One region of the Pseudomonas sp. MS01C9 genome, then DNA from elsewhere that is predicted to be linked to it. Evidence: predicted binding sites of a transcription regulator. Region 1 holds the regulator's gene; each other region holds the start of a gene.

Region 1 (10,671 bases):
ATCGTCGGCCTGCTTGGCCCCAACGGCGCAGGAAAGACCACCTGCTTCTACATGATCGTCGGCCTGGTCCAGGCCGATCAGGGCCGCGTACTGATCGACGACCTGGACGTCAGCCACCAGCCCATGCATGGTCGGGCGAAAGCCGGCATCGGCTATCTGCCGCAGGAAGCGTCGATCTTCCGCAAGCTGTCGGTCGCCGACAACATCATGGCGATCCTCGAGACCCGCAAGGACCTCGACAAGGCAGGCCGCCGCCAGGAGCTGGAGAGCCTGTTGCAGGAATTCCACATCAGCCACATCCGCGACAACCTGGGCATGAGCCTGTCCGGTGGCGAACGACGCCGGGTGGAAATCGCCCGCGCCCTGGCCACCTCACCGAAATTCATCCTGCTCGACGAACCGTTCGCCGGCGTGGACCCGATTTCGGTAGGCGACATCAAACAGATCATCCACCACCTCAAGGCCAAGGGGATCGGCGTACTGATCACCGACCACAACGTGCGCGAGACCCTGGACATCTGTGAAACCGCCTACATCGTCAATGATGGGCAGCTGATCGCCGAAGGCGACGCTACCACCATCCTGGCCAACGAACTGGTCAAGGAAGTGTATCTGGGTCATGAGTTCCGCTTGTAAGCACAAGGTGCCTGGCAAATTGGCCCGGCACCGCTAATTTTATTGCTAGGCAAACACTTCAGTTTCAGGCATATAATTTGCTTAAGGTTTGGCGCTCCGGCGCCATGTAGTGGATGGCGCATGTGCGCCGGCGAATAAGGTGTTAAGCCCCTGCCATGAAACCATCGCTAGTCTTGAGAATGGGCCAGCAGCTGACGATGACACCGCAGCTGCAACAGGCCATCCGCCTGCTCCAATTGTCGACCCTGGACCTGCAACAGGAAATCCAGGAGGCCCTGGAGTCCAATCCGATGCTCGAACGCCAGGAAGAAGGCGACGACTTCGATAACTCCGACCCACTGGCCGACAACGTCGAACAGAAAACCAGTACCGAGATCCAGGAACCGTCCTATCAGGAGGAGTCCGCCCCCACGGTGGATAACCTGGAGGATGGCGAATGGAACGAACGCATCCCCAACGACCTCCCCGTGGACACGGCCTGGGAAGATGTCTACCAGACCAGCGCCAGCAGCCTGCCCAGCAGCGATGACGACGAGTGGGACTTCACCACCCGTACGTCCGCCGGCGAGAGCCTGCAAAGCCATCTCTTGTGGCAGCTGAACCTGGCGCCGATGTCCGATACCGATCGCCTGATCGCGGTGACCCTGATCGACTGCATCAACAACCAGGGTTACCTGGACGAGACCCTCGAAGAAATCCTCGAGGCCTTCGACCCCGAGCTGGACATCGAGCTGGATGAGATCGAAGCCGTTCTGCATCGCATCCAGCAGTTCGAACCGGCCGGCATCGGCGCCCGCAACCTGGGCGAATGCCTGTTGCTGCAGCTGCGTCAGTTGCCCGCCAAGACCCCTTGGCTGGCCGAAGCCAAGCGACTGGTCAGCGACTACATCGACTTGCTGGGCGGCCGTGACTACAGCCAGTTGATGCGGCGCATGAAACTCAAGGAAGATGAACTGCGCCAGGTGATCGAACTGGTCCAGAGCCTGAACCCGCGTCCAGGCTCGCAGATCGAGGCTACCGAGCCAGAATACGTAGTCCCCGACGTGATCGTGCGCAAGCACAACGATCGCTGGCTGGTGGAGCTGAACCAGGAAGCGGTCCCCAAGCTGCGGGTCAATGCCCAGTACGCCGGATTCGTGAGGCGCGCCGACACCAGCGCCGACAACACCTTCATGCGCAACCAGTTGCAGGAGGCGCGCTGGTTCATCAAGAGCCTGCAGAGCCGCAACGAGACCCTGATGAAGGTTGCCACCCAGATCGTCGAACATCAGCGCGGTTTCCTGGACTACGGCGACGAAGCGATGAAGCCGTTGGTCCTGCATGACATCGCCGAGGCGGTGGGCATGCACGAATCGACGATTTCCCGGGTGACCACACAGAAATTCATGCATACCCCACGGGGTATCTATGAACTGAAATACTTTTTCTCCAGCCACGTCAGCACCTCCGAAGGCGGCGAATGCTCGTCCACGGCCATCCGCGCGATCATCAAGAAACTGGTGGCAGCGGAAAATCAGAAAAAGCCGTTGAGTGACAGCAAGATCGCTGGTTTACTGGAGGCACAAGGCATTCAGGTGGCCCGCCGTACCGTCGCCAAATACCGTGAATCCCTCGGGATCGCGCCTTCGAGCGAACGCAAGCGGTTGATGTAACAGGCCACGCCACAGCGTTCCAGTGGCAGGCATTTCTGCCTGCCGCTTTATGCACTGGCAACGAAGGAGAAGCTGTATGCAAGTCAACATCAGTGGACACCAACTGGAAGTGACCAAGCCTCTGCGCGAGTACGTCGAGCTCAAGCTCAAGAAACTCGAAGGGCATTTCGACAAGATCACCAACGTGCAAGTCATCATGACGGTCGAGAAGCTTCTGCAGAAAATCGAAGCCACGCTGCATATCCCCGGCGGAGAAGTCGTTGCCAACGCGTCGCATGACGACATGTATGCCGCGATTGACCTGCTGACCGACAAGCTGGATCGCCAACTCAAAAAGCATAAGGAAAAGACCCAGAGCCTCCTCCAGGGCGCAACCGGTCGTTAATCCCCCCAATCCATGATCCGACTAGAAACCATCCTGACCCCCGGCCGTTCCCAGGTGAACGCGCCGGGTGGCAGTAAAAAGAAAGCCCTCGAACAAATTGCCAACCTGATCCACCGTGAAGTCGGGGATCTGGAAATGCAGGACGTCTTCGAGGCCCTGGTTGCCCGTGAGAAACTCGGTTCCACCGGTTTCGGCAACGGCATCGCCATTCCCCACTGCCGCCTCAAGGGTTGTGCCGCACCGATCAGTGCGCTGTTGCACCTTGAAGCCCCCATCGATTTCGACGCCATCGACGGCGCACCGGTCGACCTGCTGTTCGTGCTGCTGGTCCCGGAAGCCGCCACAGACGCGCACCTCGAACTGCTGCGCCAGATCGCCAGCATGCTGGACCGCAAGGAAGTGCGTGACAAACTGCGCAGCGCACCGAGCAACGAAGCCTTGTATCAGGTTGTCCTGGACGAACAGAACGGTCATTGAACATGCGCCTGATCATCGTCAGTGGCCGTTCCGGCTCCGGTAAAAGCACAGCCCTCAACGTGCTCGAAGACAATGGCTACTACTGCATCGACAACCTGCCGGCCGGGCTGCTGCCGGAGCTGGCCGAGCGGGCCCTGATCCATACCGAGCTGGCGCAGCCGCTGGTGGCGGTCTCCATCGATGCACGCAACCTGCCCAGCCACCTGTCGCGTTTCCCTGAGCTGCTCGAGGAAGTTCGCAACAAGCACATCCAGTGCGACGTGCTGTACCTGGACGCCGATGAAGAAACGTTGCTCAAGCGCTTTTCCGAAACCCGTCGGCGCCACCCACTGAGCAATGCCAATCGCTCCCTGGCCGAAGCCATCCACGACGAAAGCCAGTTGCTGGGGCCGATCGCCGACCTGGCGGACCTGAAGGTCAACACCACGCACCTGAACCTGTATCAGTTGCATGACACCATCAAGCTGCGCCTGCTGAACCAGCCCGAGCCGGGCACGGCGTTTTTGCTCGAGTCGTTCGGGTTCAAGCGCGGCATGCCGGTGGACGCCGACCTGGTATTCGATGTGCGCTGCCTGCCCAATCCCTACTGGAAACCGGAACTGCGCGAGCAGTCCGGGCTGGACCAGCCGGTGATCGACTACCTGGCCGCCCAGCCGGATGTCGAGGACATGTTCCAGGACATCTCTGCCTACCTGCTTAAGTGGCTGCCCCGCTTCGCCGCGAGCAATCGCGCCTATGTGACCATCGCCATCGGCTGCACCGGTGGTCATCATCGTTCCGTCTACCTGACCGAGCGCCTGGGTCGTCTCCTGCAACCCACCCTGAAGAATGTCCAGGTTCGCCACCGCGACCTCAGCTAAAGGATTCACATCGCGATGCCTGCTCAGGAAATTGAAATCATTAATAAATTGGGTTTGCATGCCCGCGCGTCAGCGAAATTCGTGGGTGTCGCGGGTAAGTTTCCAGATACCACGATCAGGGTCGGGCGCACGCCAGAGTCAACTGTCGATGGCAAGAGCATCATGGCGATGATGATGCTGGCTGCGGGCAAAGGCACCAGGATCCATCTGAGCACGGAAGGTGAAAAGGCCCAGGAAGCGATGGATGCGCTGGTTGCCCTGATCAACAACTACTTCGACGAAGGGGAATAGTCCCCCCTATGGTGAGGGATCCGCTGGTGAGTGGATTTAGCGAATCGTCGCACTGCCCCGCCGGGTTGCGAAGCAGCCCCAAAAAGAGCTCAGTCGACCTGATGCTCGGCGGTGACAGATATCAGGACTGCTTCGCAGCCCAGCGGGGATAAATCGCCTCGCCACCGATTGATTCCGGCCACCACTGATTGATCCCTGCCCCACCTACCTGCCCCGCAGGTTCCCCCTGTCACGCCAGCGCCGTATCCAGCACCATCATCAGGCAAAACCCCACCAACAATCCCAGGCTCGCCAGTTTCTCGTGACCATTGCGACGGGATTCGGGAATGACTTCGTGGGTCACCACCAGCAGCATCGCCCCTGCCGCCAACGCCAGACCCAGGGGCAAGAGCATCTCGGCCAGGCTCACCAACCAGGCGCACAGTAGCGCGAACACCGGCTCGACCAGCCCAGACGCCGCGCCAATCAGGAACGCCTTGACCCGCGACATGCCCGCCGTGGCCAGCACCAGCGCGATCACCAGTCCTTCGGGGACATCCTGCAAGGCGATGCCCATCGCCAGGCTGTCGGCATCGGGCATGCCGCCCCCGGCCGACACGCCCACCGCCATGCCTTCTGGAATGTTGTGGGCGATGATGGCGAACACGAACAACCAGATCCGCGGCGCGATGATCGGACGTCCTGGCGCTGCCACCAGCCTCTCGGGGCTGGCCGAGACCTTGCGGTCCACCAGGTACAGCCCGAACGCCCCCGACAGAATGCCAAAACAGATAAGGCCACTGGCGGCCCAAGGCGTGAACCCCAATTGCTCCGCTGCGGCAATGCCCGGCACGATCAGCGAAAACGCCGTGGCAGCGAGCATCACCCCGGCACCGAAGCCCAGCAGCGAATCGCTCACGGCCCGGGGCATACGCCGGATGACCAGCACCGGCACGGCCCCGAGCGCGGTGCCCAAGGCACAGAGTCCGCCGCCTTGAAGGGCTCGCAGCAACCTGGCCTCCAGGTCCAGCCACGCCAGGCCCTGGGCCGCCAGCAACGTCATCCCGGTCAACAACAGCAATGACCCCAAGGCATAGCGGAACATCCGTCCGCTTCCAATCGCCAGTGTTTGAGTATCCATAGTCAGCCTTGGAGGGGGTTCATGAAGGACTCGATGCCAGCGCCGCCTGATAGCGCCGGGCGACTTCAGGCCAGTTGATCACGTTGTAGAAAGCGTTGATGTATTCCGGCCGACGGTTCTGGTACAGCAGGTAGTACGCGTGCTCCCACACGTCCAGGCCCAGGATCGGCGTATTGCCGTTCATCAGCGGGCTGTCCTGGTTGGCGCTGCTTTCCACCACCAGGGCCTTCTGCGGGGTCACGCTCAGCCAGGCCCAGCCGCTGCCGAAGCGGCTCAACGCAGCCTTGGTGAACGCTTCCTTGAATCGCTCCAGGCCCCCCAGCTGTGTCTCGATCGCTGCGCCAAGCGCACCGTCCGGTTGACCGCCACCCTCGGGGGACATCACTTCCCAGAACAGGGAATGGTTGGCATGGCCACCGCCCTGATTGATCACCGCCGCCCGCAGGTTCTGCGGCAACTGCTCCACGCTGGCCAGCAGTTTTTCGATGGGCCATTGGGCGTACTCGCTGCCCTCCACCGCGGCGTTGAGGTTATTGATATAGGTCTGGTGGTGTTTCGTGTAGTGGATCTCCATGGTTTTCGCATCGATGTGCGGCTCCAGGGCATCGTAGGCGTAAGGCAGCGCAGGCAAGGTAAAAGCCATTTTCAATGAACTCCATAATGAAGAGGGGCATTGCGGTGCAAGAGTGATGTGTCTTTGCTTTGGAGCAACCGTTGGGTGCGGGGGTACTCGCCATGTTCACTGATGAAACCCAGCAGTTCGACATAAGTCCTGTGGCTCTGGCGCATCGCGGCCGCACGCAGCGCTGTCGGCATGCGCTCGTCCTGCAGGGTCTGCAGCAACCGTTGATGGATGGCGCACAAGTATTCGGCGCTTTCCTCTGGCTGGTTCAGGCGCAGGTGCAAGTCCGCCAGGTTGTGGTGGGAGACGACGCAGGCGGCCACGGCCTCGTCGGCGTCAGGCCAGCGCTCATACAGCACCTGCGCCAGGGCCAGGGCTTGCAGGTAGGCTTCGCGGGCATCCACCAGTTCGCCCAGCATGAAATGACGATTGGCTCGTTCGATCGTGCGTTTCCAGTGCTCCATGATGAGTCCTCCACACAGGGATCGGAATTACACACCGCCCGCCGTGAGCTTCTCGGGGTCCAGCAAGACCTCCAGTTCGCTACGCGACAGGTCGGTGTGTTCCAGGGCGACATCGATGACCGGGCGGCCTTGTTGATAAGCCGTCTTGGCGATTTGCGCGGCTTTCTGGTAACCGATGATCGGGTTCAATGCTGTAACCAGGATCGGGTTGCGCGACAACGCCTCCTTGAGCCTGGCCTCGTTGACCTTGAAGGTGGCAATGGCCTTGTCCGCCAGCAACCGGCTGACATTGGCCATCAAGGCGATGCTGCTCAGCAGGTTCTGAGCGATGATCGGCAACATCACATTCAGTTCGAAGTTGCCCGACTGGCCGGCCACGGTGATCACCGTGTCGTTGCCGATCACCTGGGTCGCGACCATCGCGGTGGCTTCCGCAATCACCGGGTTGACCTTGCCGGGCATGATAGAGGAGCCCGGCTGCAAGCCCTCCAGTTCGATCTCGCCCAGGCCAGCCAGGGGCCCGGAATTCATCCAGCGCAAGTCGTTGGCGATTTTCATCAACGACACCGCCGTGGTCTTGAGTTGCCCGGAAACCGCCACCGCGGTGTCCTGGGAACCGATCAGGGCGAACAGGTTCTTGCCAGGAGTGAATTGCACCTGGGTCAGCAAGGTCAGCTGCTGGCTGAACAGCTCGGCGAAGCGAGGGTGGGCATTGACCCCGGTCCCCACCGCAGTGCCCCCCTGGGCCAGGGCCTGCAGGCTTGGCAGCAGGTCCTGCAGATGGCCGATATTGGCTTTCAACTGCTGCGCCCATCCCTCCAGCACCTGGCTCAGGCGGACCGGCATCGCATCCATCAGGTGGGTGCGACCGGTCTTGATGAACGGATGAACCGCCACCGCCTTGCGCTCGATCACCTGGACAAGATGTGTCAGCGCCGGCAACAACTGCTCATGCAAGGCCAGTGCGGCGCTGACATGAATGCAGGTGGGAATGATGTCGTTACTGCTCTGCCCGCAGTTGACGTGGTCGTTAGGATTGACCGTCTCTCCCAGCAGCCGGCTGGCGAGGGTGGCGATCACTTCGTTGGCGTTCATGTTGGAACTGGTGCCGGAGCCGGTCTGGAAGATATCCACCGGGAAGTGATCCATGAAATGACCTTCGAGCAGCCCTTGGGCCGCATCGACGATGGCTTTGCCCTGGGCCGCGCTGATCTGTCCCAGCTCCACGTTGGCCCGGGCGGCGGCGGCCTTGGCCAGGATCAGTGCGCGAATGAACGCCGCCGGCATGCGCTGGCCACTGATGGGGAAGTTATCCACGGCACGCTGGGTCTGCGCGCCGTACAGGGCATCTGCCGGGACATGGAGCTCGCCCATGCTGTCGCGTTCGATACGGGTATTACTCATCGGGAAATCCTTGTACCGGTTCATTGAGAGAGAGGGAGGGTGCCAGGACACAGGTCGCCAGCGCCCAGGCATGGCTCTGCCAACGCCTCAGGCGACATTGGCAGAGTGATTGGCGTTCGAGATCGCGCAATGGGCGCCAGGCCTGGTCAAGACAGAGCGCCCGCCAGTGCCAGGGCAGCGCGATATCCGAGGCGGTGTCGAGCAGCAAGCGAAAGGCCGTTTCGCCGATCATCCATGGCGAAGTGGCGGTACAACAGGCCAGATAGCGCCCCTCAGCCAGGTAATGCTCAAGCAACCGCGGTTCGTCCGGGTTCATCGCGCAACGGATCTGGCGACTCATCCAGCGCCAGCTTTCAAGGTAAGGCTGTTCGTGCAAGGCAGGACTCATGACCGGGGCTCAATCGGCAAATGAGATTCATTATTAAATGATAATAAGAAGCAACACAAGTCTGAAAAGGAACAGATTGTGCCATCGGGAGCCCATGTCCTTGGGCCAGATAGGGTCAAGCGGACACAAAAAAAGGCGCGTCACCCGCTAGGATGACGCGCCGTCCTTATTGCGATGGCAGGTCAGCTGCCCGCCACCGTCATCCGTTCGATCAGCACGGAACCGGTGCGGATGTTGCTGCGCAGTTCCAGGTCGTTCCCCACGGCGAGGATCTGCTTGAACATGTCGCGCATGTTGCCGGCGATGGTCACTTCCTGGACCGGGAACTGGATCTCGCCATTTTCGACCCAGAACCCCGCCGCCCCCCGGGAGTAATCCCCAGTCACCATGTTCAGGCCGTGGCCCATCAGTTCGGTCACCAGCAACCCACGTCCCATGCGGCGCAGCAAGGCCGCCTGGTCCTCTTCGCCATGGCTGACGAACAGGTTGTGCACGCCACCGGCATTGGCGGTACTCGGCATACCGAGCTTACGGCCCGAATAGGTGCCCAGGATGTAGGACACCAGCTCGCCCTTCTCCACGAACGGCTTGGCATAGGTCGCCAGCCCATCGCCGTCGAAGGCCGAACTGCCCATGGCTCGCATCAGGTGCGGCCGCTCATCGATCGTCATCCATTCCGGAAACAGTTTCTGCCCCAGCGCGCCTTCGAGGAACGAAGACTTGCGATACAGATTGCCGCCGGACACTGCCGACAGGAAACTGCCGAACAGCCCACCGGCCAGTTCGGCGGCAAACAGCACCGGCACTTCGCAGGTCGGCACCGGCCGCGCGCCCAGGCGGCTGGCCGCCCGCTGTGCGGCTTTCTGGCCGATGCTCACCGGGTCCGCCAGCAGGTTGCCCTGACGGTTCACGTCGTACCAGTAGTCGCGCTGCATCTGCCCGTCGGCCTCGGCAATCATCACGCAGCTGAGGCTGTGACGGGTCGAGGCGTAGCCACCAATGAATCCGTGACTGTTGCCGTAGACCCGGCAGCCCTGGTGGGTATTGAGCGTCGTACCGTCGGCGTTCCGGATCCGGCTGTCGGCATCGAACGCCGCCGCCTCGCAGCGCAACGCCTGTTCGATGGCCTGCTCGGGCGTGATATCCCAGGCGTGAAACAGGTCGAAATCAGGTTGTTCCTTGCACATCAGCGCCGCATCGGCCAACCCCGAGGCTTCGTCTTCGGACGTGTGCCTGGCAATCGCCAGTGCCGCGGCGACGGTTTCGCGGATGGCATCAGGACCACTGGCCGAAGTGCTGGCCGAGCCCTTGCGCTGGCCCACGTACAATGTGATACCGAAACCCTGGTCGCGGTTGAACTCGACGGTCTCCACCTCCCGCTGGCGCACCGACGTCGACAGTCCCTGCTCCAGGGACACAGCCACTTCGCAGGCGCTGGCGCCCTGTCGCCGGGCTTCGGCGAGGATCTGCTCGACTTGTTCCTGCAGTGCCGGCAATGCTTGCGGACCGACGCTTTGAACTGCACTCATGGTGTTCTCCACTCAAATTCTGCTTTCGGTCGGGGCCTGCGGGAAAAGTGCCTGCGCGACTTTTCATACAAACCCGAGGCCTTCGAGCGACCGGGCCGGACAAGCGGCCCCCGACTGGTTATCATGGCGGCGTTTCTTTGCGGACTGCCACCATGGTTGATTCTTACGACGACTCCCTCTACGAGGGCGAAAAAAGCAAATCCCAGGTCAAACGCGAGCTGCATGCTCTGGTTGACCTCGGCGAGCGCCTCACGACACTCAAGCCCGACTTGCTGGCCAAACTGCCCCTGACCGACGCCCTGCGCCGGGCCCTGGCCGATGCGCCCAAGCACACCGCGAACATCGCGCGTAAACGGCACCTGCAGTTCATCGGCAAACTGATGCGAGATCAGGACACCAGCGCCATCCTGGTCCTGCTCGATCAACTCGATGCCTCCACCCGGCAATACAACGAACGCTTCCATAACCTGGAGCGCTGGCGTGATCGCCTGATCGCGGGCGACGACGGCACCCTGGAAAAATTCGTCATCGAGTACCCGGAGGCCGATCGCCAGCAATTGCGCTCCCTGATCCGTCAGGCCCAGCACGAACTGGCGCAGAACAAGCCACCGGCCTCGAGCCGTAAAATCTTCAAGTACATCCGTGAGCTGGACGAGACTCAACGCGGTTTGCGCTGAGTCGCGCCACGGGTGGAGGCCTTGCACTCCACCCGACGCTCCCATCATGCGCCCGTGCCACCCACGGTAATCGCATCGATCTTCAGGGTCGGCTGGCCGACACCCACTGGCACCGATTGCCCATCCTTGCCACATGTACCCACGCCGCTGTCCAGCGCCAGGTCGT
Region 2 (10,671 bases), 1.3 Mb from region 1:
TATGTCTATTCCCGTGCCCACATAGAAGCGCAATACCGGACCTTCGCCGACGCCCTCGTCGGCATGCCGCACCTGGTGTGCTTCGCCGTCAAGGCCAACTCCAACCTGGGCGTGCTCAACGTCCTGGCACGCCTGGGCGCCGGCTTCGACATCGTCTCCGGTGGCGAGCTCGAACGCGTCCTGGCCGCAGGCGGCAGTGCCGACAAGATCGTGTTCTCCGGCGTCGGCAAGACCCGCGAAGACATGCGCCGCGCCCTGGAAGTCGGCGTGCACTGCTTCAACATCGAATCCACCGACGAGCTCGAACGCTTGCAGCTTGTCGCCGCCGAACTGGGTGTGCGCGCGCCGATTTCCCTGCGCGTGAACCCGGACGTCGACGCCGGCACCCACCCGTACATCTCCACCGGCCTGAAGGAAAACAAGTTCGGCATCGCCATTGCCGACGCCGAAGACGTGTACGTGCGCGCCGCCCAACTGCCGAACCTGGAAGTGCTGGGCGTCGACTGCCACATCGGCTCGCAGCTGACCACCCTGGAGCCCTTCATCGATGCCCTCGACCGCCTGCTGGCATTGGTCGACCGCCTCGGCGACTGCGGCATCTACCTGCGCCATATCGACCTGGGCGGCGGTGTCGGCGTGCGCTACCGCGACGAAGAGCCGCCCTTGGTGGCCGACTACATCAAGGCCGTGCGCGAGCGCCTCGAAGGCCGCGATCTGGCACTGATGTTCGAGCCTGGCCGGTACATCGTGGCCAACGCCGGCGTGCTGCTGACCCAGGTCGAATACCTCAAGCACACCGAGCACAAGGACTTCGCCATCGTCGACGCGGCCATGAACGACCTGATCCGCCCGGCGCTGTACCAGGCCTGGATGGACGTGTCCGCGGTTCGCCCACGCGATACCGCCCCACGCGGCTACGATATCGTCGGGCCGATCTGCGAAACCGGCGACTTCCTGGCCAAGGGCCGGGAACTGGCATTGCAGGAAGGGGATCTGCTGGCCGTGCATTCGGCCGGAGCCTACGGGTTTGTCATGAGTTCCAACTACAACACCCGGGGCCGTTGCGCCGAGGTGCTGGTGGACGGTGATCAGGCATTCGAAGTACGTCGCCGCGAGACGATAGCCGAGCTGTTCGCCGGCGAAAGCCTGCTGCCGGAGTAAGACCATGCTGCTGCGTTTCACCAAGATGCACGGCCTGGGCAACGATTTCATGGTCCTCGACCTGGTCAGCCAGCACGCGCACATCCTGCCCAAGCACGCCAAGCAATGGGGCGACCGGCACACCGGCATCGGTTTCGACCAGTTGCTGATCGTCGAAGCGCCCACCAACCCGGATGTGGATTTCCGCTATCGGATCTTCAACGCCGACGGCTCGGAAGTGGAGCAATGCGGTAACGGTGCGCGCTGCTTCGCCCGCTTCGTGCTGGACAAGCGCCTGACCGCCAAACGCAGGATCCGCGTCGAGACCAAGAGCGGCATCATCGAGCTGGACGTGCGCAACGATGGCCAGATCGGCGTCAACATGGGCGCCCCGCGCCTGAAGCCGTCAGAGATTCCGTTCGAAGCGCCGGCCCAGGCCCTGAGCTACCCGCTGGAAGTCGATGGCGCCACGGTGGAACTGGCCGCGGTGTCCATGGGCAACCCCCATGCCGTACTCCGGGTCACCGACATCAACAGTGCGCCGGTGCATGAGCTGGGGCCGAAGATCGAGCATCACCCGCGCTTCCCAGCGCGCGTGAACGTCGGTTTCCTGCAAGTCATCGACCGTCACCGCGCCCAACTGCGCGTCTGGGAACGGGGTGCCGGGGAAACCCAGGCCTGCGGAACCGGCGCCTGCGCCGCCGCGGTCGCCGCGATCAGCCAGGGATGGATGGATTCGCCCCTGCTGATCGACCTGCCGGGCGGGCGCCTGTCCATCGAATGGGCAGGCCCCGGCCAACCGGTGATGATGACCGGCCCGGCAGTTCGCGTATACGAAGGACAAGTTCGTCTTTGAATGAGCCAAACCCATGACCGACAAGCCACAGGTTCCAGCCTCGCAGCCCGACGAATCCCCTGGCCAGTTTCCGGATGCCGCGGCGGTGGCCGCTTATCTGGAGGCTCACCCGGACTACTTCGTCGAGCGTGAAGACTTGCTTTCAGTGATGCGCATCCCCCACCGACGCGGCGATACGGTGTCGCTGGTGGAGCACCAGATGAAGATCCTGCGCGAACGCAATATCGAGATGCGCCATCGTCTCTCGCACCTGATGGACGTCGCTCGGGACAACGACCGGCTCTTCGACAAGACCCGTCGCCTGATCCTGGCCTTGATGGACGCCAACACCCTCGAAGACCTGGTGATGAGTGTCGAAGACAGCCTACGCCAGGACTTCCAGGTGCCTTTTGTCAGCCTCATCCTGTTCAGCGACAACGCCATGCCGGTGGGTCGCTGGGTGACCCACGCCGACGCACAGACGGCCATCGGTGGCTTGCTGACTGAAAACAAGAGCGTCAGCGGCAGCCTGCGCGAACACGAGCTGGACTTCCTGTTCGGCGAAGAACAGCGCAAGCAGATCGGCTCCACCGCCGTTGTCGCCATTGCCCATCAGGGCGTGCATGGCGTTCTGGCCATCGCCAGTCGCGATCCCCAGCACTACAAGAGCTCGGTGGGCACGCTGTTCCTCAGCTACATCGCCGAGGTCACCGGCCGGCTGCTGCCACGGTTCACCGGCTCGCTGCGCTCGGTACGCTGATGATGGAGCGGCAGCTGGACGCCTACTGCGAGCACCTGCGCAGTGAGCGCCAGGTGTCGCCCCATACGCTGGCAGCCTACCGTCGCGACCTTGCAAAAGTGCTGGGCTGGTGTCAGAAACAGAACGTCGGCAGTTGGTCGGCACTGGACATCCAGCGCCTGCGCAGCCTGGTCGCCCGCCTGCACCAACAGGGCCAATCCTCCCGCAGCCTGGCCCGCCTGCTGTCAGCGGTGCGCGGCCTGTATCACTACCTCAATCGCGAAGGCCTGTGCGATCACGACCCGGCCACCGGCCTGGCGCCCCCCAAGGGCGAACGCCGGTTGCCCAAGACCCTCGACACCGACAGGGCCCTGCAACTGCTCGAAGGAGCGGTCGAGGATGACTTCCTGGCACGACGGGACCAGGCGATCCTCGAGCTGTTCTATTCTTCCGGCCTGCGGCTATCGGAGCTGACGGGGCTGAATCTCGATCAACTGGACCTGGCCGACGGCATGGTCCAGGTGCTGGGCAAGGGCAGCAAGACTCGCCTGCTGCCCATCGGCCGCAAGGCCCGGGAAGCCCTGGAGCTGTGGCTGCCGCTACGGGCACTGGCCAACCCCGCCGATGATGCCGTTTTCGTCAGCCAGCAGGGCCGCCGCCTCGGCCCCAGGGCGATCCAGCTGCGGGTCAAGGCAGCCGGCGAACGTGAACTGGGGCAGAATCTGCATCCGCACATGCTCAGGCACTCCTTCGCCAGCCATGTCCTGGAGTCATCCCAGGACCTTCGCGCTGTCCAGGAGCTGCTAGGCCATTCGGACATCAAGACCACCCAGATCTACACCCACCTGGACTTCCAGCACCTGGCGACGGTCTATGACAGTGCCCATCCCAGGGCCAAACGCATCAAGGGCGACGAATCATGACCATCGAGCTGATCACTTTCGACCTGGACGACACCCTGTGGGACACCGCCCCGGTGATCGCCAGCGCCGAAGCCGTCTTACGCCAATGGCTGGCCGATAACGCACCGAATCTGGGCGGTGTACCGGTGGAGCATCTCTGGACGATCCGCGAACAGGTGTTGCGCGAAGAACCGGGCCTGAAACACCGCATCAGTGCATTGCGCAGGCGCGTGCTGTTCCGTGCGCTGCAAGAAGCCGGCTATGACCAGTGGCAAGCCTCCGAGCTGGCAGACCAGGCCTTCGAGACCTTCCTGCACGCCCGCCATCAACTGGAGGTGTTCCCCGAGGTGCAACCGACCCTGGAGATCCTGGCCAACCACTTCGCCCTGGGCGTGGTCACCAACGGCAACGCCGATGTACGCCGCCTTGGGCTGGCCGATTACTTCAAGTTCGCCCTGTGTGCCGAAGACATCGGCATCGCCAAGCCTGACGCCCGGCTCTTTTACGAGGCCCTGCAACGCGGTGGCGCCACTGCGCAGACCGCCGTGCACATCGGCGACCACCCGGGCGACGATATCGCCGGCGCGCAACAGGCTGGCCTGCGCGCAGTGTGGTTCAACCCGGCGGGCAAGACCTGGGATGCAGAGCATGCGCCGGACGCCGAAATCCGCAGCCTGACCGAACTGCCAAGCCTGCTGGCGGGCTGGCATAGCCAGCGCTGAACGCTGCTTCACAGTCGCCAGAACCCTCCCCCTCCGTGGGAGCGAGCTGGCTCGCGAAGGCGGTGGCATAGCCAACATCAATGCCAGCAGAGCCACCGCTATCGTGAGCAGCTCGCTACACAGGAACTGCGCCTGATTCGGGAAATACAATAGCGCCCATGAAAAAGCCCGCGACGACGGCGGGCTTTTTCGGCAAGCAAGAAGCAGAAGCTCAGATAGGACGGCTGCCGTACTTGTTGTCGGGCTTCTTGGGCGGATCGGCGACCACATTGGCCTCCACTTCCTGCACCTTTCCGCCCCTGGCCAGGAATTCTTCCATGGCCTTGGCGAGCGCATCACGCTCCTTGTTCTTGGCCTCTACGCTCGGCAACTCGTCGATCGATACTGCTGCCTTGGCCTTGCCCTTGGCAGGCGCCGGGACATCGGCAACATCATCGTCGGCCACATCTTCAGCCGCCGCTTCCAGACCGTCTTCGGCCTCGTCTTCGTCACCTACTTCGAGGTCGTCGTTTTCCAGATCATCGTCGCTCATGTTCTACCTCATGACTTGCGAAAAGCAGATTAGTTATAGCCCAGCTTCGCCATCTGTCGAAGGCTGCCAGAAAAAATTCAACATCCACCGGCAATCGGCGGTCATGCCCCTTCACCGTACAAGGTGGCGAGGACTTTACGGGCACCGCCATGATCACGGTGCTCGCCCAGATAAACACCTTGCCAGGTGCCCAGTGCCAGTCGCCCGTCCGTTACCGGCAGGCTGAGCTGACATCCCAGCACACTGGCCTTGAAGTGCGCCGGGAGGTCGTCCAGGCCTTCGTCGTTGTGCTCATAGTCGGCATTTCCTTGTGGGATCAGCCGATTGAAAAATCGTTCGAAGTCTCGACGTACCGCCGGATCGGCGTTCTCGTTGATGGTCAACGAGGCCGAGGTGTGCTGCAGCCACAGATGCAACAGACCGACACGACACGCCCTGAGTTCAGGCAGGCCGGCGAGCAACTCGTCCGTCACCAGGTGAAAGCCCCGGGGCCTTGCCCGCAGGGTAATCAGCGTCTGTTGCCACATACAGTTCTCCGCACGTTCGGCGCGCATTCTAGCGCGCTCTGGGAAAAAACAAAGAGCCTAATATTCCTCCTTCGATGTAAGCCTTTGACGGTAGAAAAGTCCTGTCGCCTGCATGGCAAAAAGCGCCTGGAAAACGGCCCCTTCCTTGAGCAATGACAAATTCCAGACAAAAAAATGCCCGGCAAGCCGGGCATATTTTTTTGCGTGCGCTTACAGGTTGTAGCCACGCTCGTTGTGCTGGGCCAGATCCAGGCCGACAGCCTCTTCTTCCTCGGAGACACGCAGCCCCATGACCGCATCCAGAACCTTGAGGATGATGAAGGTGACGATCGCGGTGTAGATCACGGTGAAACCCACGCCCTTGATCTGGATCCACACTTGCGCACCGATATCGGTGACGGTGCCGAAGCCGCCCAGGGCCGGCGCAGCGAACACGCCAGTGAGGATCGCACCGAGAATACCGCCGATACCATGCACGCCGAAGGCATCCAGGGAGTCGTCGTAGCCGAGCTTGCGCTTGAGGGTGGTTGCACAGAAGAAGCACACCACGCCTGCCGCCAGGCCGATGACCAGGGCGCCCATCGGGCCCACGGTACCGGCTGCCGGAGTGATCGCGACCAGACCCGCCACCACGCCCGAGGCAATGCCCAGTGCGCTTGGCTTGCCGTGGGTGATCCACTCGGCGAACATCCAGCCCAGCGCCGCGGCGGCGGTAGCGATCTGAGTCACCAGCATGGCCATGCCGGCGGTGCCGTTGGCGGCGACGGCGGAACCGGCGTTGAAGCCGAACCAGCCGACCCACAGCATGGCGGCACCCATCAGGGTGTAACCCAGGTTATGCGGCGCCATCGGCGTGGTGGGGAAGCCCTTGCGCTTGCCCAGTACCAGGCACGCCACCAGGCCCGCGATACCGGCGTTGATGTGCACCACGGTGCCACCGGCGAAGTCCAGCACGCCCCAGTCCCACATCAGGCCACCGTTGCCGGACCAGACCATGTGTGCGATCGGTGCATACACCAGGGTGAACCACACGCCCATGAAGATCAGCATGGCGGAGAACTTCATCCGCTCGGCGAAGGCGCCGACGATCAGGGCCGGAGTGATGATGGCGAACGTCATCTGGAAGGTGATGAACACCGCTTCGGGAAACAGCGCCGCCGGACCGGTCAGGCTGGCCGGGGTGACGCCTGCCAGGAACGCCTTGCCCAGGCCGCCGACGAAGGAGTTGAAGTTGACGACGCCCTGCTCCATGCCGGTGGTGTCGAACGCGATGCTGTAGCCATAGATGACCCACAGGATGCTGATCAGACCGGTAATGGCAAAGCACTGCATCATCACGGAAAGAATGTTTTTCGACCGGACCATGCCGCCATAGAACAGCGCCAGACCGGGAATGGTCATGAACAGCACGAGAATCGTGGCAGTCAGCATCCAGGCGGTGTCGCCGGAATTCAGTACGGGGGCTGCCGCTTCTTCCGCCATGGCCAGGCCAGGCATTACGAAGGACAACAGGGCTCCTAGCCCTGCGAATTTACGCAGAGTCATATTGTTTTCTCCTGGGGCGTTGGGTTTGGCGGCTTAGATGGCGTCGGTATCGGTTTCGCCGGTACGGATGCGGATAGCCTGTTCCAGATTGACCACAAAGATCTTTCCGTCACCAATCTTGCCGGTGTTGGCAGCCTTGGTAATGGCCTCGATGACCCGGTCAAGATCCTTGTCGTCGATGGCGACGTCGATCTTCACCTTGGGCAGGAAGTCGACCACGTATTCCGCGCCGCGATACAGCTCGGTGTGGCCTTTCTGCCGGCCGAAGCCTTTGACCTCGGTAACGGTGATGCCCTGCACGCCGATTTCGGACAGCGACTCGCGCACGTCGTCCAACTTGAACGGCTTGATGATGGCAGTGACTAGCTTCATGAAACTCTCTCCCGAATTGGTGGACTTGCCCCAGGAAAACAAACCCGACTCAAGTCTAAGCGCAGTGCCTGGCTTTGTAACGCGTCGTCGGCCCAAGTTGCCCGACCAGCGCCAGTTAACCGTTCCTGACGGAGCTCCCCGCTCCGTCCGCTGCACTGCATTCGTCACAACGACTGCATCAGTGCATGGGTCACCAGCCTCTAAGCAGAAACCTTGCCATCTGTGCCCAAACCCTCTGATTTCAGTCTCTTACCTGCACAGCCAGCCCGCATGACGCCACGAACCGCAGCGATACGCACAACAACGGTGCGACAGCGCCCGCCCCCATGCGCGAAAAGCGTGCATCCCGGGCTTGCGGATTGACTATAGACACTGCGTGATACACTGCCCGTCATCGTTTCCAGGACACCTGCCATGCTTGCGCCAAAAGACCTCCTCGACGCCCTGAGCGGCCACGCCTCCCGCCTCCTGAGTGGCGACACGCCCCTGCCCAGGAGTGAAATCGAAAGCCAGCTCAAGGCCCTGCTTCAAAGTGGCTTCAGCAAGCTGGACCTGGTGAGCCGGGAAGAATTCGACAGCCAGATGGTCGTGCTGGCCCGCACGCGCGCGCGCCTCGAGAGCCTGGAGGCGAAGGTGGCGGAGTTGGAAGCCAGGCTGGGCTCGGCGGCCGAGTAACGAAGACGCATCAAGGGGCACAGGCCCGATCGGCTTTTCGCCGTTCAGCCACTGAGCACCTGCCGAGCCTGCTCCGACAGCGTCACCATCGGCAACTCCAGGATGAAGAGCGCCCCCTGCCCCGGACCGGCGCTCTGCACCGCCAGGTCACCGCCCATCTCGTGCGCGGCCAGGATGCAGCTGTGCAGGCCAAAACCGTGGCCGTCGGCCCGTGTCGTGAAGCCATGCTCGAAGACATGGGCGATATTGCCCATGGCAATGCCTTCGCCGTTGTCCTCGACTTCGATACGTGCCCGCTGATCACCCACGGCTTTCAGGCGAAGGACGATCCGTGACGGGCGGTCCGTCACCGACTCGAGCGCCTGCCGGGCGTTGTTGATCAGGTTGATCAGTATCTGCAGCACCTTGTGCTTATCCAGTGCCATCAGCGGTATGTCGTCGAGCTCCTGGACCAGCGTCACGTCATGGCGAGCCAGGGATCCATGGCAGATGCGGACCACGTCCTCCATCAGCTCTTTCAGTGAACCTGGCTCCAGCACGCTGGAATTGCCGGCATAGGACTGCTGGGTGGCGACGATCTCCTTGATGTGGTCGATGCTCCTGGTGAGCAGGGCCAGCTCCTTGATCATGCTCTCGCGCTCGGTCGCCAGCGATTCGGCCAGCATGCCAAGGTATTCCGGCAGCGCGCGGCCTTTCGGATCGCGGCTGATGAAATCCCCCAGGTTGTCCGAATGCTCTCTCATCAGTTGAACGACCTTGGCCACCCCCACCGCCTTCGATGCGTGCACCTTGTCGTACAGGACCTGGGCCGACACGTTGACGCTGTTGAGCACATTGCCCACGTTGTGCAGCACATTCGTCGCGATTTCCGCCATGCCGGCCCGACGCGCCGTGGTGACCAGCTCGGCCTGCGCCTCGCGCAGTTCATCGTTGACCCTGGCCAACTGCTGCGGACTGGGGATCCTCAGCGCAGCGGGCACCAGCCGGACCAGGAGAATGGCAGTGATCACCGAGGCAATCGCCGTGACCACCTTAATCAGCGCCGACAACCAGTAGTAGGGTTGCCAGATCGTCAGGATTTCGATCAGGTGGCTGGTGCCACAGGCCAGGATGAAGACGCCGAAGGCCGCCAGCATCCAGTCGAACGGCACGTCCTTGCGCTTGTGGATAAAGTAGATGAGGGTGAAGGGGATGGTGACGTATGACAGGGCAATGAGGCTATCGGCGATCACATTGGTCCAGAGCAGGTCCGGGCGCCACATGTAGCAGTGCCCATGGGGCATGAAGCGTTTGTCGGTCAACAGCGCCAGCAGATCGTCCATGGCCGCGTCCTCCCTGTGCCTTTGAACCGACAGATGCCGATCAAATGCAGTCTAGCAGAGGCCCGGGACGCTCAGGACCGCCCGGGCCTTCGGCAACATTCTGCGAAAATTTGCGCTGCAATTGCCGCTCCGACGCACTCTGTCACGACTACCCTTCAGGAACCGCAGGACGCGGCCCTTATTCACTCAAGGAACGATTCATGTCGCTCGCCATCATCCATAGCCGCGCCCAGGTAGGGGTGCAGGCTCCCGCCGTTACCGTAGAGGTTCACCTGGCCAACGGCTTGCCGTCGCTGACGATGGTCGGTCTGCCCGAGGCCGCGGTGAAGGAAAGCAAGGACCGGGTGCGCAGCGCGATCATCAATTCGGGGCTGAACTTTCCGGCCCGACGCATCACCTTGAACCTGGCGCCGGCCGACCTGCCCAAGGATGGCGGGCGGTTCGACCTGGCGATTGCCCTGGGTATCCTGGCCGCCAGCGTGCAGGTGCCGACCCTGGCCCTGGAAGATGTGGAATGCCTCGGTGAGCTGGCCTTGTCCGGCGCGGTGCGCCCGGTGCGCGGGGTTTTGCCCGCAGCGCTGGCGGCACGCCAGGCGGGGCGGACGCTGCTGGTTCCACGGGCCAATGCCGAGGAAGCCTGCCTGGCGTCGGGCCTGAAGGTGATCGCCGTCGACCACCTGCTCGAAGCGGTGGCGCACTTCAACGGCCACACCCCGGTCGAGGCCTTCGTGTCCAACGGGCTGCTCGCCGCCAGCAAGCCATACCCCGACCTCAACGAAGTGCAAGGCCAGGTCGGGGCCAAGCGTGCCTTGCTGATTGCCGCCGCCGGTGCCCATAACCTGTTGCTCAGCGGGCCACCGGGCACCGGCAAGACGTTGCTGGCGAGCCGCCTGCCAGGGCTGCTGCCGCCCCTGGCCGAGTGCGAGGCCCTGGAGGTCGCGGCGATTCAGTCGGTCGCCAGTTGCGTGCCGTTGAGCCACTGGCCGCAGCGGCCGTTTCGCCAGCCCCATCATTCGGCGTCCGGTCCGGCACTGGTCGGCGGCGGGTCCAAGCCGCAGCCGGGGGAAATCACCCTGGCCCACCATGGCGTACTGTTTCTCGACGAACTGCCGGAGTTCGACCGCAAGGTATTGGAGGTCCTGAGGGAGCCGTTGGAATCAGGGCATATCGTCGTCTCACGCGCCCGTGACCGTGTGCGATTTCCAGCGCGTTTCCAGCTGGTGGCGGCGATGAACCCCTGTCCCTGCGGTTATCTGGGGGAGCCCACCGGGCGCTGTTCCTGCACGCCGGACATGGTGCAGCGCTACCGCAACAAGCTTTCCGGCCCCTTGCTGGATCGCATCGACCTGCACCTGACCGT
Region 3 (10,671 bases), 980 kb from region 1:
AACTCAACACAGGTTGACGTCGCAACGGCGCCAACACCTTGGCTCGTCACGCCGGCAACGAGCCACCAACGGCAGAATGATTCTGCCCCGGCCTCGATAGAGGTCGACGCTAAGCAACAGTCAACAAGTGAGGGCAACACCCTATGAGAAGACTTAAGCGTGATCCGTTGGAAAGAGCATTTTTACGCGGTTACCAATATGGCGTTGGTGGTAAATCCCGTGAGCTTTGCCCCTTTACTCTACCGTCGGTACGTCAAGCCTGGATCAATGGCTGGCGAGAAGGACGTGGCGACAACTGGGACGGTATGACCGGCACTGCGGGTATCCACAGACTCAACGAACTTCACGCCGTCGGCTGACACAGGGCTTAACACTCAAGAACTCGACAATCTGATACTCACAACGATTTAACCACGCGCGTCCCATCCGGACGGCGGGCTACGGCCCAGGGGCTCCTTCGAGGAGCCCTTTTTAATGCCCGGCTTCCTGTGGCAAACGCCCTTGTGGCGAGGGGATCTATCTCCTCGCCACGGATAGATCGACTCACCACAATAAATCCCTTCGCCGCAGTGGGTTTCAGAGATCAATCAACGCAACGCCGCGATGGCATCCACCGATTCACGAATCAGCGCCGGGCCTTTGTAGATAAAGCCCGAATAGATCTGCACCAGGCTCGCCCCCGCGGTGATTTTTTCGGCGGCGTGGCGGCCTTCCGTGATCCCGCCCGCGGCGATGATCGGCAGCCGTCCGGCCAGTTCGGCGGCCAGTACCTTCACCGTATGGGTGCTCTTGTCGCGCACTGGCGCGCCGGACAGCCCGCCCGCCTCGTCACCGTGCTCCAGCCCCTGGACACCTTCACGCCCCAGCGTCGTGTTGGTGGCGATCACGGCGTCCATTCCGGTCTCCATCAGGGCCTGGGCCACTTGTACGGTCTCCTCGTCGCTCATGTCCGGGGCAATCTTGATCGCCAGGGGAACATGCCGGCCATGAATCGTCGCCAGCTCAGCGCGACGCCGGGCCAGGTCGGCCAACAGCTGCTTGAGCGAGTCACCGAATTGCAGGCTGCGCAGGCCCGGGGTGTTGGGCGAGCTGACGTTGACGGTGACATAGCTGGCGTGGGCGTAGACCTTGTCCAGGCAGATCAGGTAATCGTCGACGGCACGTTCCACCGGGGTGTCGAAGTTCTTGCCGATATTGATGCCCAGCACGCCCTTGTACTTGGCCGCCGCCACGCGGGCCAGCAGATGATCGACGCCGAGGTTGTTGAAACCCATGCGGTTGATGATCGCCTCGGCCTGGGGCAGGCGGAAGAGCCGGGGCTTGGGGTTGCCTGGTTGCGGCCGTGGCGTGACAGTGCCGATTTCCACGAAACCGAATCCCAGTTGCGCGAATCCGTCGATGGCCGCGCCATTCTTGTCCAGCCCTGCCGCCAGGCCGACGGGGTTGGGGAACTGCAGCCCCATCACGGTCACCGGCAACTTCGCCGGCGCCTTGCACAACAGGCCATTGAGGCCCAGGCGCCCGCCCGCGCCGATCAGATCCAGGGACAGGTCGTGGGAGGTTTCCGGGGAAAGTTTGAACAGCAGTTCACGGGCCAGGGTGTACATGGGCGGCTTTGACTCGGGCGACAAAATGAGGCGGCGATTATAGCCGCGCAGCGCCGGTTCAGCGAGGCGCCTGCATAAAACAGCACCGATGGCATATGCCTTGCACCCTTTTCGGTCATCGGCGCTCATACCAACGGCGGAATGAGTGCCACACTGTTTAAAGAGGACAATGGCGTCGTCATCCGGCACTGCTCTGTCAGCAGCCCGGGTACGGCGCTTTTTCATGTGGAAGGTGATGCCCGATGAATGAAGTTCCAGCCACTCCCCTGGCCTGGGTCAATGGCAGCGATGCACCGGAAAAAAGCGTGCTCGATCTCGGCTTCATGGCCCTGAGCGATTGCGCCCCGGTCGTGGTGGCCGCTACCCAGGGGTTCGCCCAACCCTACGGCCTGACCTTGAACCTCAAGCGCCAGGCGTCCTGGGCCAACTTGCGGGACAAGCTGGTCAGCGGTGAAATCGACGCGGCCCACAGCCTGTACGGCCTGGTCTACGCCGTACACCTGGGTATCGGTGGCGTCGCGCCGACCGACATGGCCGTACTGATGGGCCTGAACCAGAACGGCCAGAGCATCAACCTTTCCCATGGCCTGCAGGCCCTGGGTGTGACCAGTCCTGAGGCACTGGAACGCCATGTGCACCAAACTCGCACGAAACTGACCTTCGCCCAGACTTTCCCCACCGGCACCCATGCGATGTGGCTTTATTACTGGCTCGCCGCCCAAGGCATCCACCCCTTGTCGGACGTCGACAGCGTGGTGGTCCCGCCGCCACAGATGATCGCCCACCTGCAGGCCGGGCGCATCGATGGCCTCTGCGTCGGCGAACCCTGGTGTGCCAGCGCGGTGAAGCAGAACCTGGGCTTCACCCTGGCGACCACCCAGACCATCTGGCCCGATCATCCGGAAAAGGTCCTGGGTTGCACCCGAGCATTCGTGGAGCAGTACCCCAATACCGCGCGGGCCTTGGTAATGGCTGTCCTCGAAGCCAGCCGATTCATCGAACAGAGTACCGAGAACCGTCGCAGCACCGCGCAACTGCTGAGCGCGCCCGAGTACCTCGACGCACCGCTGGACTGCATCGAGCCCCGCCTGCTCGGCATCTATGCCGACGGCCTGGGCAACAGCTGGCAGGATCCCCACGCCATGCGCTTCCACGGCAACGGCGAGGTGAACGTGCCGTACCTGTCCGACGGCATGTGGTTCATGACTCAGTTCCGGCGTTGGGGGCTGCTGCGCGAAGACCCGGATTACCTCGCCGTGGCGCGGGAGGTCCAACAGCTCGAGCTGTACCATGAGGCCTGTGCGGCGCTGGGCATCGCGTCCCCACGCCAGGACATGCGCAGCAGCCAGTTGATCGACGGCATCCGCTGGGACGGTTCCGATCCGGCCGGGTATGCCCGTGGCTTCAAACTGCACGCCTTGAGCGATGCGGCTCCCCTTCTCGCCAGCCGCTGACAGGAGCCTCGACCATGTTGCGTATCCTGCTGATCAACGACACCGCGAAAAAGGTCGGGCGCCTCAAGGCTGCCCTGACGGAGGCCGGATTCGACGTCATCGACGAATCCGGGCTGACCATCGACTTGCCGGAACGCGTCGAAACAGTGCGTCCGGATGTCATCCTGATCGATACCGAGTCACCGGGACGAGACGTCATGGAACAAGTGGTGCTGGTCAGCCGCGACCAGCCACGACCGATCGTCATGTTCACCGACGAGCACGACCCGGATGTGATGCGCCAGGCGATCAAGTCCGGCGTAAGCGCCTATATCGTCGAAGGCATCCACGCCGCGCGCCTGCAGCCGATCCTCGACGTGGCCATGGCCCGCTTCGAAAGCGACCAGGCCCTGCGGGCCCAGCTCCTGGCACGGGACCAGCAACTGGCCGAACGCAAGCGCATCGAACTGGCCAAGGGCATGCTGATGAAGATGAAAGCCTGCAATGAGGAACAGGCCTACACCCTGATGCGCCGCCAGGCCATGAGCCGCCAGCAGAAGCTGATCCAGGTGGCGGAGCAGATCATCGCGATGAATGAGCTGCTGGGCTGAAAACCTTGAAGCACCTGGCCTGGCGCCATCGCAAGCCAGCTCGCTCCCACAGTTGATCCGGGGTATCCACAGATATTGTGTTCACCCCAGCCCCTCTGTGGGAGCGAGCTGGCTCGCGATAGTCCTCAGCCCAATCCCTCCTGTTGGCACAGATCTCGCTTAAGCAATCTCACCGGTAGCCAACGGCGGTTGCCCACCTACGACAAAGACGTCGCACACCCTGCTCGCCCCCAGGCGGCCCGGGTTGCGGCGTTTTTTTTGCTTTGGCCCCACCGTCCGGGGTCGGTGGGGTCGCCATGACGGCGCACCACCTCGAAGCACTGACTCATTACCCGAGACTTTTACCGCTGAGGTGCGCGATGAATTCAAGCTTCTGGAAATCCGGCCACACCCCGACCCTGTTCGCAGCCTTCCTCTACTTCGACCTGAGCTTCATGGTCTGGTACCTGCTCGGCCCACTGGCGGTGCAAATCGCCACCGACCTGCAACTGACCACCCAGCAACGCGGCCTGATGGTGGCGACGCCGATCCTGGCCGGCGCCGTACTGCGCCTGCTCATGGGCCTGCTGGCCGACCGGATCTCCCCCAAAACCGCCGGCATGGTCGGCCAGGTGATCGTGATCGGTGCGCTGTTCTGCGCCTGGAAACTGGGCATCCACAGTTATGAGCAGGCATTGCTGCTGGGCCTGTTCCTGGGCGTGGCCGGCGCATCGTTCGCCGTCGCCCTGCCGCTGGCCTCCCAATGGTATCCGCCGCAGCACCAGGGCAAGGCCATGGGCATCGCCGGTGCCGGTAACTCGGGCACCGTGCTGGCCGCGCTGATCGCACCGGTCATGGCCGCCACGTTTGGCTGGACCAACGTATTCGGCTTCGCCCTGATCCCTCTGGGCCTGACCCTGGTCCTGTTCGCCTGGCTGGCCAAGAACGCGCCGGAGCGGCCGAAAGCCAAATCCATGGCCGATTACCTCAAGGCCCTGGGTGACCGTGACAGCTGGTGGTTCATGTTCTTCTACAGCGTGACCTTCGGCGGCTTCATCGGCCTGGCCAGCGCCCTGCCTGGCTACTTCAACGACCAGTACGGCCTGAGTCCGGTGACAGCCGGCTACTACACCGCCGCCTGCGTCTTCGGCGGCAGCCTGATGCGCCCGCTGGGCGGCGCCCTGGCGGACCGTTTCGGTGGCATTCGCACCCTGCTGGGCATGTACACCATCGCGGCGGTGTGCATCGCCGCGGTGGGTTTCAACCTGCCAAGCTCCTACGCGGCGCTGGCCCTGTTCGTCTGCACCATGCTGGGGCTGGGGGCGGGTAACGGCGCGGTGTTCCAACTGGTGCCGCAGCGCTTCCGTCGCGAAATCGGGGTCATGACCGGGCTGATCGGCATGGCCGGCGGTATCGGTGGCTTCGCCCTGGCGGCGGGCATGGGGGCGATCAAGCAGAGCACCGGCAGCTATCAACTGGCGCTGTGGCTGTTCGCCAGTCTCGGCGTATTGGCCTGGTTCGGCCTGCACGGCGTCAAGCGCCGCTGGAGGACCACCTGGGGTTCGGCCGCCGTTACTGCGGCCCGGGTATAACCAACCACCATGAGCCTGCAACTGAGTTTCGCCGAAGCCAGTGCCATCGGCCCGCGCGAGGAAAACCAGGACGCCCTGCGCCTGGTCACGCCAGCCCCGGCCCTGGCCGCCAGCAAGGGCTACCTGTTCGCCATCGCCGACGGCGTGAGCCAATGCGCCGATGGCGGCCTGGCCGCCCGTTCGACGTTGCAGGCGCTGGCCCTGGATTACTACGCCACGCCACAGACCTGGGGGGTGGCCCAGGCCCTGGATCGGCTGTTGCTGGCACAGAACCGCTGGTTGCAGGCCAACGGTGGCGGACAGCCCCTGCTTACCACTGTCAGTGCCCTGGTGCTACGGGGCCGACGCTTCACCCTGGCCCATGTGGGCGATTGTCGGGTCTACCGCTGGCACGCCGATCAGTTGCAACGGGTCAGCGAAGACCACGTCTGGGAACAGCAGGGCATGCAGCACGTGCTCAAGCGTGCCCTGGGGCTGGACCAGCACCTGATCCTCGATTTCCTCGACGGCGAACTGCGCACCGACGAAACCTTCGTCCTGCTCAGCGACGGCGTCTGGGCGGTATTGGGGGACACGGCCATCGCCGGCATCCTGCGCGACCAACCGGACCTGGACCTCGCGGCCCAGACGCTGGTCAACGCCGCGCACCTGGCCGGCAGCCAGGACAACGCCAGCGCGCTGCTGGTACGGGTCGATGCACTGGGGGAAGCAAGCATCGGCGATGCGCTGATTCAACTGCAGCAATGGCCCCTTCCCCCGGCCCTGAAACCAGGCCAGGTGTTCGAAGGCTGGCGGATCGAAGGGCTGCTCGGCCAGAGCCAGCAATCGTTGCTGTATCGGGTACACGACAGTCAGGGCCAGCCGTGGCTGTTGAAAACCCTGCCTGGGCACCTGCGGGACGACACCCGGGCCGGGCAGGCGCTGCTCTCCGAGGAATGGTTCCTGCGCCGGGTCGCAGGCCGGCAGTTTCCGGAAGTCCATGGGGTTGCCCAACGTCAGCACCTGTACTACGTGATGCGTGAATACCCGGGCATCACCCTGGCCGAACTGTTCGACCGGGGCGGCACCTTGCCGTTGGCCCGATGGCAAGACCTGGCGCAGCGGCTGGTACGGGCCGTGGGGTTGCTGCACCGACGGCAGATCTACCATCGCGACATCAAGCCGGAAAACCTGCACCTGGGGGACGATGGGGAACTGCGCCTGCTGGATTTCGGCCTGGCGTATTGCCCGGGACTGTCGGAGGACCAGGCCAATGTCTTGCCGGGAACCCCAAGTTATATTGCCCCGGAAGCCTTCGGCGGTATCGCCCCCACCGCACAGCAGGACCTGTATGCGGTCGGTGTGACCTTGTACTTCCTGCTGACGGGGCATTACCCCTACGGCGAAATCGAGGCCTTCCAGCGGCCGCGCTTTGGCGTGCCAGTCAGCGCCAACCGTTACCGGCCGGACCTGCCCGAATGGCTCGGGCAAAGCCTGGAGCGGGCCGTTGCCGCCGATCCTGGCCAACGCTTCGAAACCGCCGAGGAATGGCTGTTATTGCTGGAACAGGGCGAGCGCCGCAGCTTGAGCGTCAGACCCCGTCCGCTGCTGGAGCGCGAACCGCTGAAAGTCTGGCGGACGTTGGCGCTGGTGTCGTTGGTGGTGAATGTCGTGCTGCTGTTTCTGGTGTTTCACAGCTGAGATCCGGTCGCGCCTGTCGCGCGCAAGCTCGCTCCCGCAGGGTGTGTGTGTCCACCGCAGATCCAATGTGGGAGCGAGCTTGCTCGCGATGGCAGCCTGATCGTCCATACAACTGCTCCTGCAAGACGCTCCATTACCGGGCAACACGCTTTGATTCGGTGCAATAAATCCCTCCCCAATCCGCTCAATCAAGCCGCTGCTCAATGAATCCACGCCTTCGAGCCAGTTGGCACAACCACTGCATAAATCCCTTTCAACAGACATAAGGCAATGCCTCCAACGATGAAGGCGGTGCTTCCCGAGAGAACGGGACCAGGACAAAGGCGTCCTCGCTAGCTTGCTAGCGGGACGCCTTTTTTTGTTTTCGTGAAAATTGCCGAGCCAGTCCGATCGCCGTGATGAAACGGACATGAGCTTGCGGAGAACCCTGATGAAAAAACTCAAACTGGTGATGATCGGCAATGGCATGGCCGGGGTTCGAACCCTCGAGGAACTGCTCAAGCTGAGCAACGAGCTGTACGACATCACGGTGTTCGGTGCCGAACCCCACACCAATTACAACCGCATCCTGCTCTCCCCCGTACTGGCCGGCGAACAGACGTTCGAAGATATCGTGCTCAACGACCTGGCCTGGTACCAGGACAACAACATCAACCTGCTGCTCAATCGCAAGGTGGTGCAGATCGATCGCGTCAAACGCCGGGTCATCGCCGAGGACGGCAGCGAAGCCGAATATGACCGCCTGTTGATCGCCACCGGCTCCACCCCGTTCATCCTGCCGATTCCCGGCAACACCCTGGACGGTGTGATCGGTTACCGCGACATCGCCGACACCCAGGCGATGATCGACACCGCCAAGACCCACAGGCACGCCGTGGTCATCGGCGGCGGCCTGCTGGGCCTGGAAGCGGCCAACGGCCTGAAGCTGCGCGGCATGGACGTGACCGTAGTGCATCTGGGCGAATGGTTGCTGGAGCGGCAACTGGACAAGACCAGCGGCCAGTTGCTGCAGACCGCCCTGGAGAATCGCGGCCTGAAATTCCGCCTCAGCGAGCAGACCCAGGCCCTGCACGACGCCGGCAATGGCCGGGTCGGCTCGGTGCAGTTCAAGAACGGCGACATCATTCCCGCCGACCTGGTGGTGATGGCCGCCGGTATCCGCCCCAATGTCGAACTGGCGGAAAAGGCCGGCATCCCGTGCAACCGCGGGATCCTGGTCAACGACACGATGCAGACCTACGACCCGCGCATCTACGCCATCGGTGAATGCGCCAACCATCGCGGCACCGCCTACGGTCTGGTCGCACCGTTGTTCGAACAGGCCAAGGTCTGCGCCAACCACCTCGCCCAACTGGGCTTCGCCACTTACAAAGGCTCGGTCACCTCGACCAAGTTGAAAGTGACTGGCATCGACCTGTTTTCCGCCGGCGACTTCATGGGCGGCGAAGGCACCGAAACCATCACCCTTTCCGACCCCATCGGCGGCGTCTACAAGAAGCTGGTGATCAAGGATGACGTGCTGGTCGGTGCCTGCCTGTACGGCGATACGGCAGATGGCGGCTGGTATTTCCGCCAGATCCGTGAAAACCATGCCATCAGCGAGATCCGCGATCACCTGATGTTTGGCGAGAACGCCTTGGGCGACGTTGGCCACCAAGGCCAGGACAAGGCCATGAGCATGGCCGACAGCGCCGAGGTCTGCGGCTGCAACGGCGTGTGCAAGGGCACCATCGTCAAGGCGATCCAGGAACACGGGCTGTTCAGCGTCGATGATGTGAAAAAACACACCAAGGCTGCCAGCTCCTGTGGCTCCTGCGCCGGCCTGGTGGAACAGATCCTGATCAACACCGTCGGTGGCGCAGCGGACGTCAAGCCGAAAAGCGAAAAGGCCATCTGCGGTTGCAGCGACCTCAACCACGGCCAGATTCGCCAGGCGATCCGCGACCAGCACCTGCTGACCATCGCCGGGACCATGAGTTACCTGAACTGGCGCACCCCGAACGGCTGTGCCACCTGCCGTCCGGCATTGAACTACTACCTGATCTCCACCTGGCCCGGCGAAGCCCAGGACGATCCACAATCGCGGCTGATCAACGAACGCGCCCATGCCAACATCCAGAAGGACGGCACCTACTCCGTGGTCCCGCGCATGTGGGGCGGCGTGACCAATCCTTCGGAACTGCGACGCATCGCCGACGTGGCCGACAAATACAACGTGCCCATGGTCAAGGTCACGGGCGGGCAGCGCATCGATTTGCTCGGAATCAAAAAGCAGGACCTGCCGGGGGTCTGGAAAGACCTCGACATGCCGTCCGGCCACGCCTACGGCAAATCCATCCGCACCGTGAAGACCTGCGTAGGCAGTGAGTTCTGCCGCTTCGGCACCCAGAACTCGACCCAATTGGGCATCGAGCTGGAGCATGACCTGTTCAACATGTGGTCGCCGCACAAGGTGAAACTGGCCGTCTCCGGCTGCCCGCGCAATTGCTCGGAAGCCGGTATCAAGGACGTCGGCATCATCGGCGTCGACTCCGGCTGGGAGATGTACATCGGTGGCAACGGCGGGATCAAGACCGAGGTGGCGGAGTTCTTCGTCAAGCTCAAGACCGCCGAAGAAGTGCGCGAATACAACGGCGCTTTCCTGCAGCTGTACCGCGAGGAAGCCTTCTACCTTGAACGCACTGTGCATTACATGCAGCGAGTCGGCATGGAGCACATCAAGAAAGCCGTGCTGGAAGACCCCGAGCGGCGCAAGGCCCTCCACGAACGCCTGAAGTTCTCCCTGTCGCTGGAACAGGACCCTTGGAAGCAACGCCTGGAACAACCTCAGCTCAAGAAAGAGTTCGAGGTCATTCCCGTGAAAAACCTGGAGGTGCCGGCATGAACTGGCTGGATATCTGCGCACTGGAGGAGATCAACATCCTCGGTTCGCGCATCATCAATGGTCCTGAAGGCGATATCGCGATTTTCCGCACCAGCGACGATGAAGTGTTCGCCCTCGATGACCGTTGTCCGCACAAGGGCGGGCCGTTGTCACAAGGCCTGGTCTACGGCAAGCGCGTGGCCTGCCCGCTGCACAACTGGCAGATCGACTTGGAAAGCGGTCAGGCCCAAGCCCCCGACGTGGGCTGCGCCCATCATCATTCGGCCCGGGTCGAAAACGGCCGGGTGCAGTTGGCCCTGCGGGACGCAAGCTGATGAACCGCCAGACCACTGCCTCGACCTGCTGTTACTGCGGGGTCGGTTGCGGCGTCCTGATCGAGCATGACGACGAGCGCATCCTCGGCGTCAGCGGCGATCCGGCCCATCCGGCCAATTTCGGCAAACTGTGCAGCAAGGGTTCCACCCTGCACCTGACCGGCGACCTGGCCGCCCGCGCCCTGTATCCCGAATTGCGCCTGGGCAAGGGCCTGGCCCGGGCCCGTACCGACTGGGACAGCGCCCTGGATCACGCCGCCAGCGTGTTCGCCGATACCATCGCCGAACATGGTCCGGACAGCGTGGCCTTCTACATCTCCGGCCAACTGCTGACCGAGGATTACTACGCCTTCAACAAACTCGCCCGGGCGCTGGTGGGCACCAACAACATCGACAGCAATTCCCGGCTGTGCATGTCCTCGGCCGTGGTGGGCTACAAGCGCAGCCTGGGTGCCGATGCCCCCCCTTGCAGCTATGAAGACCTGGAACTGAGCGACTGCGTGATGATCGTCGGCAGCAACATGGCCTACGCGCATCCGATCCTGTTTCGACGCCTGGAAGCTGCAAAATC

Evidence for each region. The regulator sigma-54, encoded in region 1, starts transcription at its own class of promoters, with help from an activator protein. The targets are predictions, from matches to a motif close to ANTGGCATNNANNTTGCTNT.
Region 2: a site for sigma-54 is predicted at 7,516-7,535, ahead of glnK (P-II family nitrogen regulator). Genes of this name have one in related genera too.
Region 3: a site for sigma-54 is predicted at 1,695-1,714, ahead of AC1M7R_RS20160 (CmpA/NrtA family ABC transporter substrate-binding protein). Genes of this name have one in related genera too.

The regions. Positions count from the first base shown of each region.
Region 1 covers NZ_CM177073.1:3,438,177-3,448,847, reverse strand. The annotation lists gene lptB (LPS export ABC transporter ATP-binding protein) at 1-636, shown strand, start outside; gene AC1M7R_RS15605 (RNA polymerase factor sigma-54) at 792-2,288, shown strand; gene hpf (ribosome hibernation-promoting factor, HPF/YfiA family) at 2,365-2,673, shown strand; gene ptsN (PTS IIA-like nitrogen regulatory protein PtsN) at 2,686-3,150, shown strand; gene rapZ (RNase adapter RapZ) at 3,153-4,010, shown strand; gene AC1M7R_RS15585 (HPr family phosphocarrier protein) at 4,026-4,301, shown strand; gene AC1M7R_RS15580 (ZIP family metal transporter) at 4,531-5,421, opposite strand; gene AC1M7R_RS15575 (superoxide dismutase) at 5,441-6,064, opposite strand; gene AC1M7R_RS15570 (DUF2753 family protein) at 6,067-6,507, opposite strand; gene AC1M7R_RS15565 (class II fumarate hydratase) at 6,535-7,911, opposite strand; gene AC1M7R_RS15560 (FagA protein) at 7,904-8,299, opposite strand; gene pmbA (metalloprotease PmbA) at 8,482-9,828, opposite strand; gene yjgA (ribosome biogenesis factor YjgA) at 9,981-10,505, shown strand; gene tldD (metalloprotease TldD) at 10,550-10,671, opposite strand, start outside.
Region 2 covers NZ_CM177073.1:2,186,947-2,197,617, forward strand. The annotation lists gene lysA (diaminopimelate decarboxylase) at 1-1,161, shown strand, start outside; gene dapF (diaminopimelate epimerase) at 1,166-1,996, shown strand; gene AC1M7R_RS10170 (DUF484 family protein) at 2,010-2,735, shown strand; gene xerC (tyrosine recombinase XerC) at 2,738-3,637, shown strand; gene AC1M7R_RS10180 (HAD family hydrolase) at 3,634-4,338, shown strand; gene sutA (dormancy-specific transcriptional regulator SutA) at 4,550-4,870, opposite strand; gene AC1M7R_RS10190 (secondary thiamine-phosphate synthase enzyme YjbQ) at 4,972-5,397, opposite strand; gene AC1M7R_RS10195 (ammonium transporter) at 5,608-6,942, opposite strand; gene glnK (P-II family nitrogen regulator) at 6,976-7,314, opposite strand; gene AC1M7R_RS10205 (accessory factor UbiK family protein) at 7,729-7,989, shown strand; gene AC1M7R_RS10210 (sensor histidine kinase) at 8,034-9,311, opposite strand; gene AC1M7R_RS10215 (YifB family Mg chelatase-like AAA ATPase) at 9,512-10,671, shown strand, end outside.
Region 3 covers NZ_CM177073.1:4,420,272-4,430,942, reverse strand. The annotation lists gene rmf (ribosome modulation factor) at 144-359, shown strand; gene AC1M7R_RS20165 (quinone-dependent dihydroorotate dehydrogenase) at 588-1,607, opposite strand; gene AC1M7R_RS20160 (CmpA/NrtA family ABC transporter substrate-binding protein) at 1,850-3,061, shown strand; gene AC1M7R_RS20155 (ANTAR domain-containing response regulator) at 3,076-3,651, shown strand; gene AC1M7R_RS20150 (nitrate/nitrite transporter) at 4,011-5,222, shown strand; gene AC1M7R_RS20145 (bifunctional protein-serine/threonine kinase/phosphatase) at 5,232-6,902, shown strand; gene nirB (nitrite reductase large subunit NirB) at 7,333-9,786, shown strand; gene nirD (nitrite reductase small subunit NirD) at 9,783-10,100, shown strand; gene AC1M7R_RS20130 (nitrate reductase) at 10,100-10,671, shown strand, end outside.